DNA from 2 places in the Pseudoduganella sp. UC29_106 genome. Region 2 is predicted to be linked to the other one. Evidence: predicted binding sites of a transcription regulator. Region 2 holds the regulator's gene; the other holds the start of a gene.
The links. Region 2 encodes FNR, which switches genes on or off when oxygen is low (the NO sensors DNR and NnrR bind a similar motif). Its sites were predicted from a motif close to TTGATNNNNATCAA; they were not measured.

Region 1 (3,409 bases), 3.4 Mb from region 2:
CGGCGCGCCACATCAGGCCCTGCATCACGCCGGCGATCCACATCGCGGCGATGTACAGCACGATGCCGATGGTGGCTACCCAGAAGTGCAGGTCGATCAGCCTGGTGCTGTACATCTTCTGCTGGCCGGCGAGGCGCGGCAGCAGGTAGTAGATCGAGCCCATGGTGATGAAACCAACCCAGCCCAGGGCGCCGCCGTGCACGTGGGCGATGCCCCAGTCGGTGTAGTGCGACAGCGCGTTGATGGTCTTGATCGACATCATCGGGCCTTCGAAAGTGGCGATGCCGTAGAAGGACAGCGAAACGATCAGGAACTTCAGGATCGGGTCGGTGCGCAGCTTGTGCCATGCGCCGGACAGGGTCATGATGCCGTTGATCATGCCGCCCCAGCTTGGCGCCAGCAGGATCAGGGAAAACACCATGCCGAGCGATTGCGTCCAGTCGGGCAGCGCGGTGTATTGCAGGTGGTGCGGGCCGGCCCACATATAGGTGAAGATCAGTGCCCAGAAGTGTACGATCGACAGGCGATACGAGTACACAGGGCGTTCGGCCTGCTTCGGGATGAAGTAGTAGACCATGCCCAGGTAGCCCGCGGTCAGGATGAAGCCCACGGCGTTATGGCCGTACCACCACTGGATCATCGCGTCCTGCACGCCGGTGTACATCGAGTAGGACTTGGTCAGCGAGGCCGGCATGCTCATGCCGTTCACCACGTGCAGGATGGTCACGGCCAGGATGTAGCCGCCAAAGAACCAGTTGGCGACGTAGATGTGCTTGACCTTGCGCTTGATGATGGTGCCGAAGAAAACGGTGGCGTAGGCGATCCACACCACGGCGATCAGGATCGAGATGGGCCACTCCAGTTCAGCGTATTCCTTGCCCCGGGTGAGGCCCATAGGCAGCGTGACCACGGCGCTCAGGATGACGGCCTGCCAACCCCAGAAGGTGAAGGCTGCCAGCTTGTCCGAGAACAGGCGCACCTGGCAGGTGCGCTGCACCACGTAGTAGGAAGTGGCGAACAGGCCGCAGATGCCGAAGGCGAAGATCACGGCGTTGGTGTGCAGTGGACGCAGGCGGCCGTAAGTCAGCCACGGTATGTCCAGGTTCAGTGAGGGCCAGGCCAGCTGCGCGGCAATGATCACGCCGACCAGCATGCCCACGAAGCCCCACACCACAGTAGCGATCGCGAACTGCTTGACGATCTTGTAGTTGTATTGATCCAATTTTGGTTCTCCCGGAGACGCTTTGATGAGGTACGTCAAAGGTTACCGAGCGAGGGGTCAAAATTCCTTGATATGGATCAAAATTGCCCCTGCGAGCAGGTGTTAGCGGTCGTCGTCTTGCAGGATACGCAAGCCGGGGCCGGTGAGGTCGTCGAACTGGCCGTTGTCGGAGGCCTTGAAGTAGAGCCACAAGGCGCCGAAGACGAGCAGCACGCTGATGGGAATCAGAACGTAGAGGGCTTCCATGATGAGGTCCTGCGCAAGCGGAGCGCGTTGAGAATGACGATGGCGGAACTGGCGGCCATGCCGATGCCGGACAGCCAGGGATTCAGCAGGCCGATTGCCGCCGCCGGGATGGCAGTCAAGTTGTACAGCGTGGCCCAGGCCAGGTTCTGTCGGATCACGCGCATCGTGGACGCAGCCGTGTGCGAGGCTTCCGCCAGCAGGCCCAGTTGCGCGTGCAGCAGCACGCAATCGGCGTGCGCCTGCGCCAGCGCGGCGCCGCTGCCCATTGCGAAAGAGACATCAGCGGCGCTCAGCACGGCCGCGTCGTTGATGCCGTCGCCGACCATGGCGACCACGGCGCCCTTGGCTTGCAGTTCCTGCACGAAGTTGAGCTTTTGATCCGGCAGGCAGCCGCCATGGCCGCGTTCCATGCCCAGCTCGTGCGCGACGGCGTCCGCAATCTCCTGCTGGTCGCCGCTGAGCAGGATGACTTCCTTGCCTTGCTTGCGGAACGCCTGCACCACAGCTCGCGCTTCGGGGCGCAGCGCATCGCCGATCGTGAAGCGCGCCAGCCAGCGGCCTTCGGCGCCCAGCCAGACAGTCGTGCCGGCGCCGCTTGCGTCGGCCCCCGTCGGCACGGGCGTGCCAGCCACTCCTGCGACGAAGACCGCTGTGCCGATCCGGTAGCGCTGGCCGCCAATATAGGCTTCCACGCCATGCCCCGGCAGCTCGAACGGCTCGCTGGCGACGGCAGGCGCGTGTCCGTTCGCGTTGGCGGCCGCGCTGATCGCGCGTGCCAGTGGATGCGCGCTGAAGGCCTCCAGCGCCGCTGAGATGTGCAGGCATTCGGCGGCGGATGCACCGCCGAGGGGCGCGATGCGCTGGACGACGGGGCGGCCCTCGGTCAGCGTGCCCGTCTTGTCAAAAACGATATGCGTGGCGCGATGCAGCGTCTCCAGCACGTGCGGGCGCACGATCAGTACGCCCTTGCCCAACAGGCGGTCCGTGGCCGCAGCCAGTGCGGACGGCGTAGCCAGCGACAGCGCGCAGGGACAGGAAACGACCAGCACTGCAATCGCCACCGGCCAGGCGCGCGCCGCGTCATGCCACCACCAGAAGGCGAAGCTTGCTGCAGCAAACAGCAGCAGGCCGGCCACGAACAAGGAAGCGGCGCGGTCCGCCCACTGCGCAATCTGCGGCTTGGCGCCGCCCGCCTGTTCGACCAGTTTGAGCAGGTCAGACAAAGTGCTTTCGCGCGCAGGCCTGGCAACGCGCAGCACGACGGCGTTGCCGGCATTGACAGCGCCACCCGGCACTTCGTTGCCCGTGCGGCGCGGCTGCGGAGCGCTCTCGCCGGTAAGCAGCGACAGGTCGACCGAGGTCGCGCCCTCTTCGATCACGCAGTCGGCGGGAATCGCTTCACCGGCCTTGACCAGCACCATGTCGCCAGCCTCCAGCGTGGATGCGGGAACGACATCGCAATCGCGCGATTCCGGCCAGCCGCGCAGGCGCGATGCCGATTCCGGCAAGCCATGCTGCATGCGCTCCAGCGCGCTCGCGGCCTTGCGCCGCGCCAGCAATTCCAGGTAGCGGCTGCACAGCAGCAGGAAGATGAACATCGTGACGGAGTCGTAATAGACTTCGCCCGCGCCGCGGAAAGTGGACACCGCGCTGCCGATGAAGGCGGCCAGGATGCCCAGCGCCACCGGCACGTCCATGCCCAGCACGCGTGCGCGCAGGCTGGACAAGGCGCCGCGCAGGAAGGGCAGCGCCGAATAGGCGACGGCCGGCAGCGTGAGGAACAGGCTGGCCCATCGCAGCAGACTTGCCATCTCGCTATCGAGCGTGCCGTCGCCTGCTGCCATGTATTCGGGCGCCACGTACATCATCACCTGCATCATCGACAGGCCGGCCACGAACAGCTGGCGGCCCAGCGTGCGGCTGGCTTTCTGCAATTGTTCG
Region 2 (3,409 bases):
ACGGCAGCGTATTCCCGATGGAGCTTTCAGTCGCTGAAATGCGGGTCAGCGGGCGCCGCATGTTCACAGGCCTGGTGCGCGATATCACGGAACGCAAGCGCATGGAAAACCGCTTGCGCGAGCTGGCCGTGCACCAGGAAAAGATCAAAGAACAGGAACGCACCCGTATCGCCCAGGAGATCCACGATGAACTTGGCGGCCTGCTGACGGGCATCAAGGCGTATATCAATGTCGCGATCGAGCGCGCCGGCGAGCAGCCCGACCCGCTGTTGCTCGATGTACAGGGCCTGGCGCAGGACGCCATCGAAACCGTGCGCCGCGTGATCACGGACTTGCGTCCCAGTGTGCTCGATCAGCTGGGCGTGTGGGCCGCGCTGGAATGGTATGCGGAGCAGGTACAGCAGCGCACTGGCCTGCATTGCAGCTGCGAGATCGCGCCTGCAGTCGCTGAACTGGAACTGGATACGGAACGCAGCACCATGCTGTTCCGGGTCGCGCAGGAGGCGCTGACCAATGTAGTACGCCACGCCGATGCCAGCGAAGTGCGCCTTTCCGCCACGCGCGACAAAGGCGCTGTGCTGCTGACGATCGCGGATAACGGCAAGGGCATCGACAAGGCCCATCTCTTGACTAAGGAATCATTTGGCATCATGGGTATGCATGAACGTACGCGCGGCTTCGGCGGCGTCCTGACAATTACCGGCACTCCTGATAATGGCACCGTGCTGCGACTTCGACTGCCTCTGGAGGGCGGCCATGGGTGACCAGATCAGCGTGCTGCTGGTGGACGATCACGCCATCGCGCGCAACGGCGTTCGGCTGATGCTGGGCACCGCGCCCGATATCAGTGTCGAGGGAGAGGCCAGCAACGCGGTGGAAGCGATGGAGCGCGTGGCCGAACGCAGCTACGATGTGGCCCTGGTCGATATCAAGATGCCAGGCAAAAATGGGCTGGACTTGCTGAAATCCCTGCGCGCCGAATATCCGCGCATGGCCGTTTTGGTGCTGAGTACCTATTCGGAAGAGATCTACGCAGTGCGCGCACTGAAGCTGGGCGCGGCCGGTTATCTGACCAAGGATGCGCCGACGGCCACGTTGATTGAGGCGGTGCGCAAGGCGGCTTGCGGTGGCAAGCATGTGAGCCCGGCGCTGCTTGAGAAACTGGCTAGCCTGGTCGGCGGCGGATCGACGGGCGACCACGAGGCCCTGTCCAACCGTGAGCTGGAAGTGTTCAAGCTGATCGCAGCCGGCGAGTCGCTGGTGCGCATCGGCGAACTGCTGCACCTGAGCCCCAACACCGTGACCACCTATCGCAGCCGGATTCTCGAAAAAATGGGCATGGCCAGCAACGCGGACATCACGCGCTACGCCCTGGAACATGGCCTGATCTGACATTGTAGGGGAACCCCTACGCCAATTGCATGGCTAGCCCGATAGCGCTGTAGGGGGATTCGGACGATACTGCTGCTGTCTATAAGAAGGAGCAGCGAAATGTCTACCCCCCAGGCCACCAAATGTTCTCTGTGCAGTTTTAACAAGCTTTGTCTGCCGCAGGGCCTGAACGACGACGACATTGCGCGCCTGGATCAGATCATCGCGCGCCGCCGCCGTGTGCCGCGCGACGAGCAGCTATATGTGGAAGGCCAGCCGTTCCACCACCTGTTCGCCGTCCGCTTCGGCCATTTCAAGACCGTGCAGGTCAGCCAGCGCGGCGAGCAGCAGATCGGCGGTTTCCACATGGCCGGCGACCTGCTGGGCATGGAAGCCATCGGCACCGGCCAGCACACCGTCAGCGCCGTGGCGCTGGAAGACAGTGAAGTCTGCGAGATTCCGTTCGCCCGCCTGCAGGAGCTGGTGATGCAGGTGCCCGTGCTGCTGCAGCACTTCCACCGCACCATGAGCCGTGAAATCCAGCGCGAGCAGTCCGTGATGCTGTTCCTGAGCCATATGCGCGCCGAGCAGCGCCTGGCGCTGTTCCTCCTCAATCTCTCCGGCCGCTATGCGCAGCGTGGCTATTCCTCGACCAGCTTCCAGCTGCGCATGTCGCGCGAGGATATCGGCGGCTACCTGGGCCTCACCGTGGAAAGCGTAAGCCGTCAGCTGGCCCGCCTGAAGTCGGACGGCCTGATCGCCCTGAATAACCGCGACCTGCGTATCCTTGACCGTTCCCGCCTCGAGGCGCTCTCCAGCGGCATGCCTGTTGCGGAAGCCGCCTGCGCGGCCTAATTCCTCAGCGCGACTGCCAGCGCTGCATCCATCGTATCCATGTGCGCCTGCAGCCATACGGCCAGCAGGCGTATGGCTTTGCGCCCGTAAGCGTGGTCTTCGGCTTGCATCGCGTGGCGCAGGCAAGCCATGATCCGCATATGCTCGGCCGTGTGCTCTTCGCGGCGTTCATATGCGCTTGCCTTCATCAAGTCATCTTCGGCGCGCAAGTCTTCTTCCAGTGCGCGCATCAGTTCCTGGGTGCCGGAGGCGAAGTCTTCATCGGACGCGTCCTGCAATTGCGCCAGCATGTAGAACAGTTCCTTGTGCGCTTCGTCCATCTCCGGGATGCCGAGCGTGGTGTCGTTTGGCGTTTTCATGGATCCAGTGTGCGCGCGGCGGGCCTTGCGCGGCCATGATCCAGATCAAGTTACCAATGCACCGCGCCGAACTGGATGGCCAAGTGGTCGATGAAAAGGCGCGTGCGGGAGGGCAGGGCGCCAGCGCCGGGCCAGACTGCGTGGATAGGCACGGGCGGCGGTTCGAAGCCGCGCAGGATGGTTTCGACGCGGCCTTCGTCGAGCATGCGCCTGATTTGCCAATAGGGGGCCATGCCGGCGCCGAGGCCATTCGCCACGGCTTCGTTGGCGGCTGACGCATCGTTGACGCTGAAGGCGCCGTGGACCTTGATGTGGCGGACTTCGCCATCGACGTTGACGGGCCATTGCTTGCGGTCGGCGCCGGTGGTGCGCAGCACGCAGGGCAGGGCTGCGAGCGACTGCGGGTGCTCGGGGCGGCCGTGCTGCTGCAGCCAGGCGGGGGATGCGAAGAAGACGCGGCGCATGTCCGCCAGCTTGCGGGCGCGCAGGGTGGAGTCGGGCAGGTCGCCAAGCCGCACGGCGAGGTCAAGCTGGTCGGCGACCAGGTCGGCCTTGCGCTCGCTGAGCGCCAATTCGACTTCGATCTGCGGCCAGCGCTGCATGAACGCTGCTGTCATGGGCGTGAGCCAGGTTGCGCCGAGCAGCGCCGGCGCGGCCACGCGCAGCTTGCCTTTGGGCGCTTCGCCGTCGTGCCGGGCGGATTCGCGGGCGGCTTCGATATCGGCCAGCACGCGGCGCATGCGCTCGGCGAAGGCCGCGCCGGCGGGCGTGGCTTGCAGGCGGCGCGTGGTGCGCTGGATCAGTTGTGCGCCCAGTTCCGCCTC

Region 1: a site for FNR is predicted at 1,290-1,303, ahead of ccoN (cytochrome-c oxidase, cbb3-type subunit I). Genes of this name have one in related genera too.

The regions. Positions count from the first base shown of each region.
Region 1 covers NZ_CP171977.1:7,007,831-7,011,239, forward strand. Annotated here, with positions in the region: gene ccoN (cytochrome-c oxidase, cbb3-type subunit I) at 1-1,222, opposite strand, end outside; gene ccoS (cbb3-type cytochrome oxidase assembly protein CcoS) at 1,325-1,468, opposite strand; gene ACHMW6_RS34825 (heavy metal translocating P-type ATPase) at 1,447-3,409, opposite strand, start outside.
Region 2 covers NZ_CP171977.1:3,070,905-3,074,313, forward strand. Annotated here, with positions in the region: gene ACHMW6_RS15790 (PAS domain S-box protein) at 1-764, shown strand, start outside; gene ACHMW6_RS15795 (response regulator) at 757-1,392, shown strand; gene fnr (fumarate/nitrate reduction transcriptional regulator Fnr) at 1,492-2,226, shown strand; gene ACHMW6_RS15805 (bacteriohemerythrin) at 2,223-2,585, opposite strand; gene ACHMW6_RS15810 (LysR family transcriptional regulator) at 2,636-3,409, opposite strand, start outside.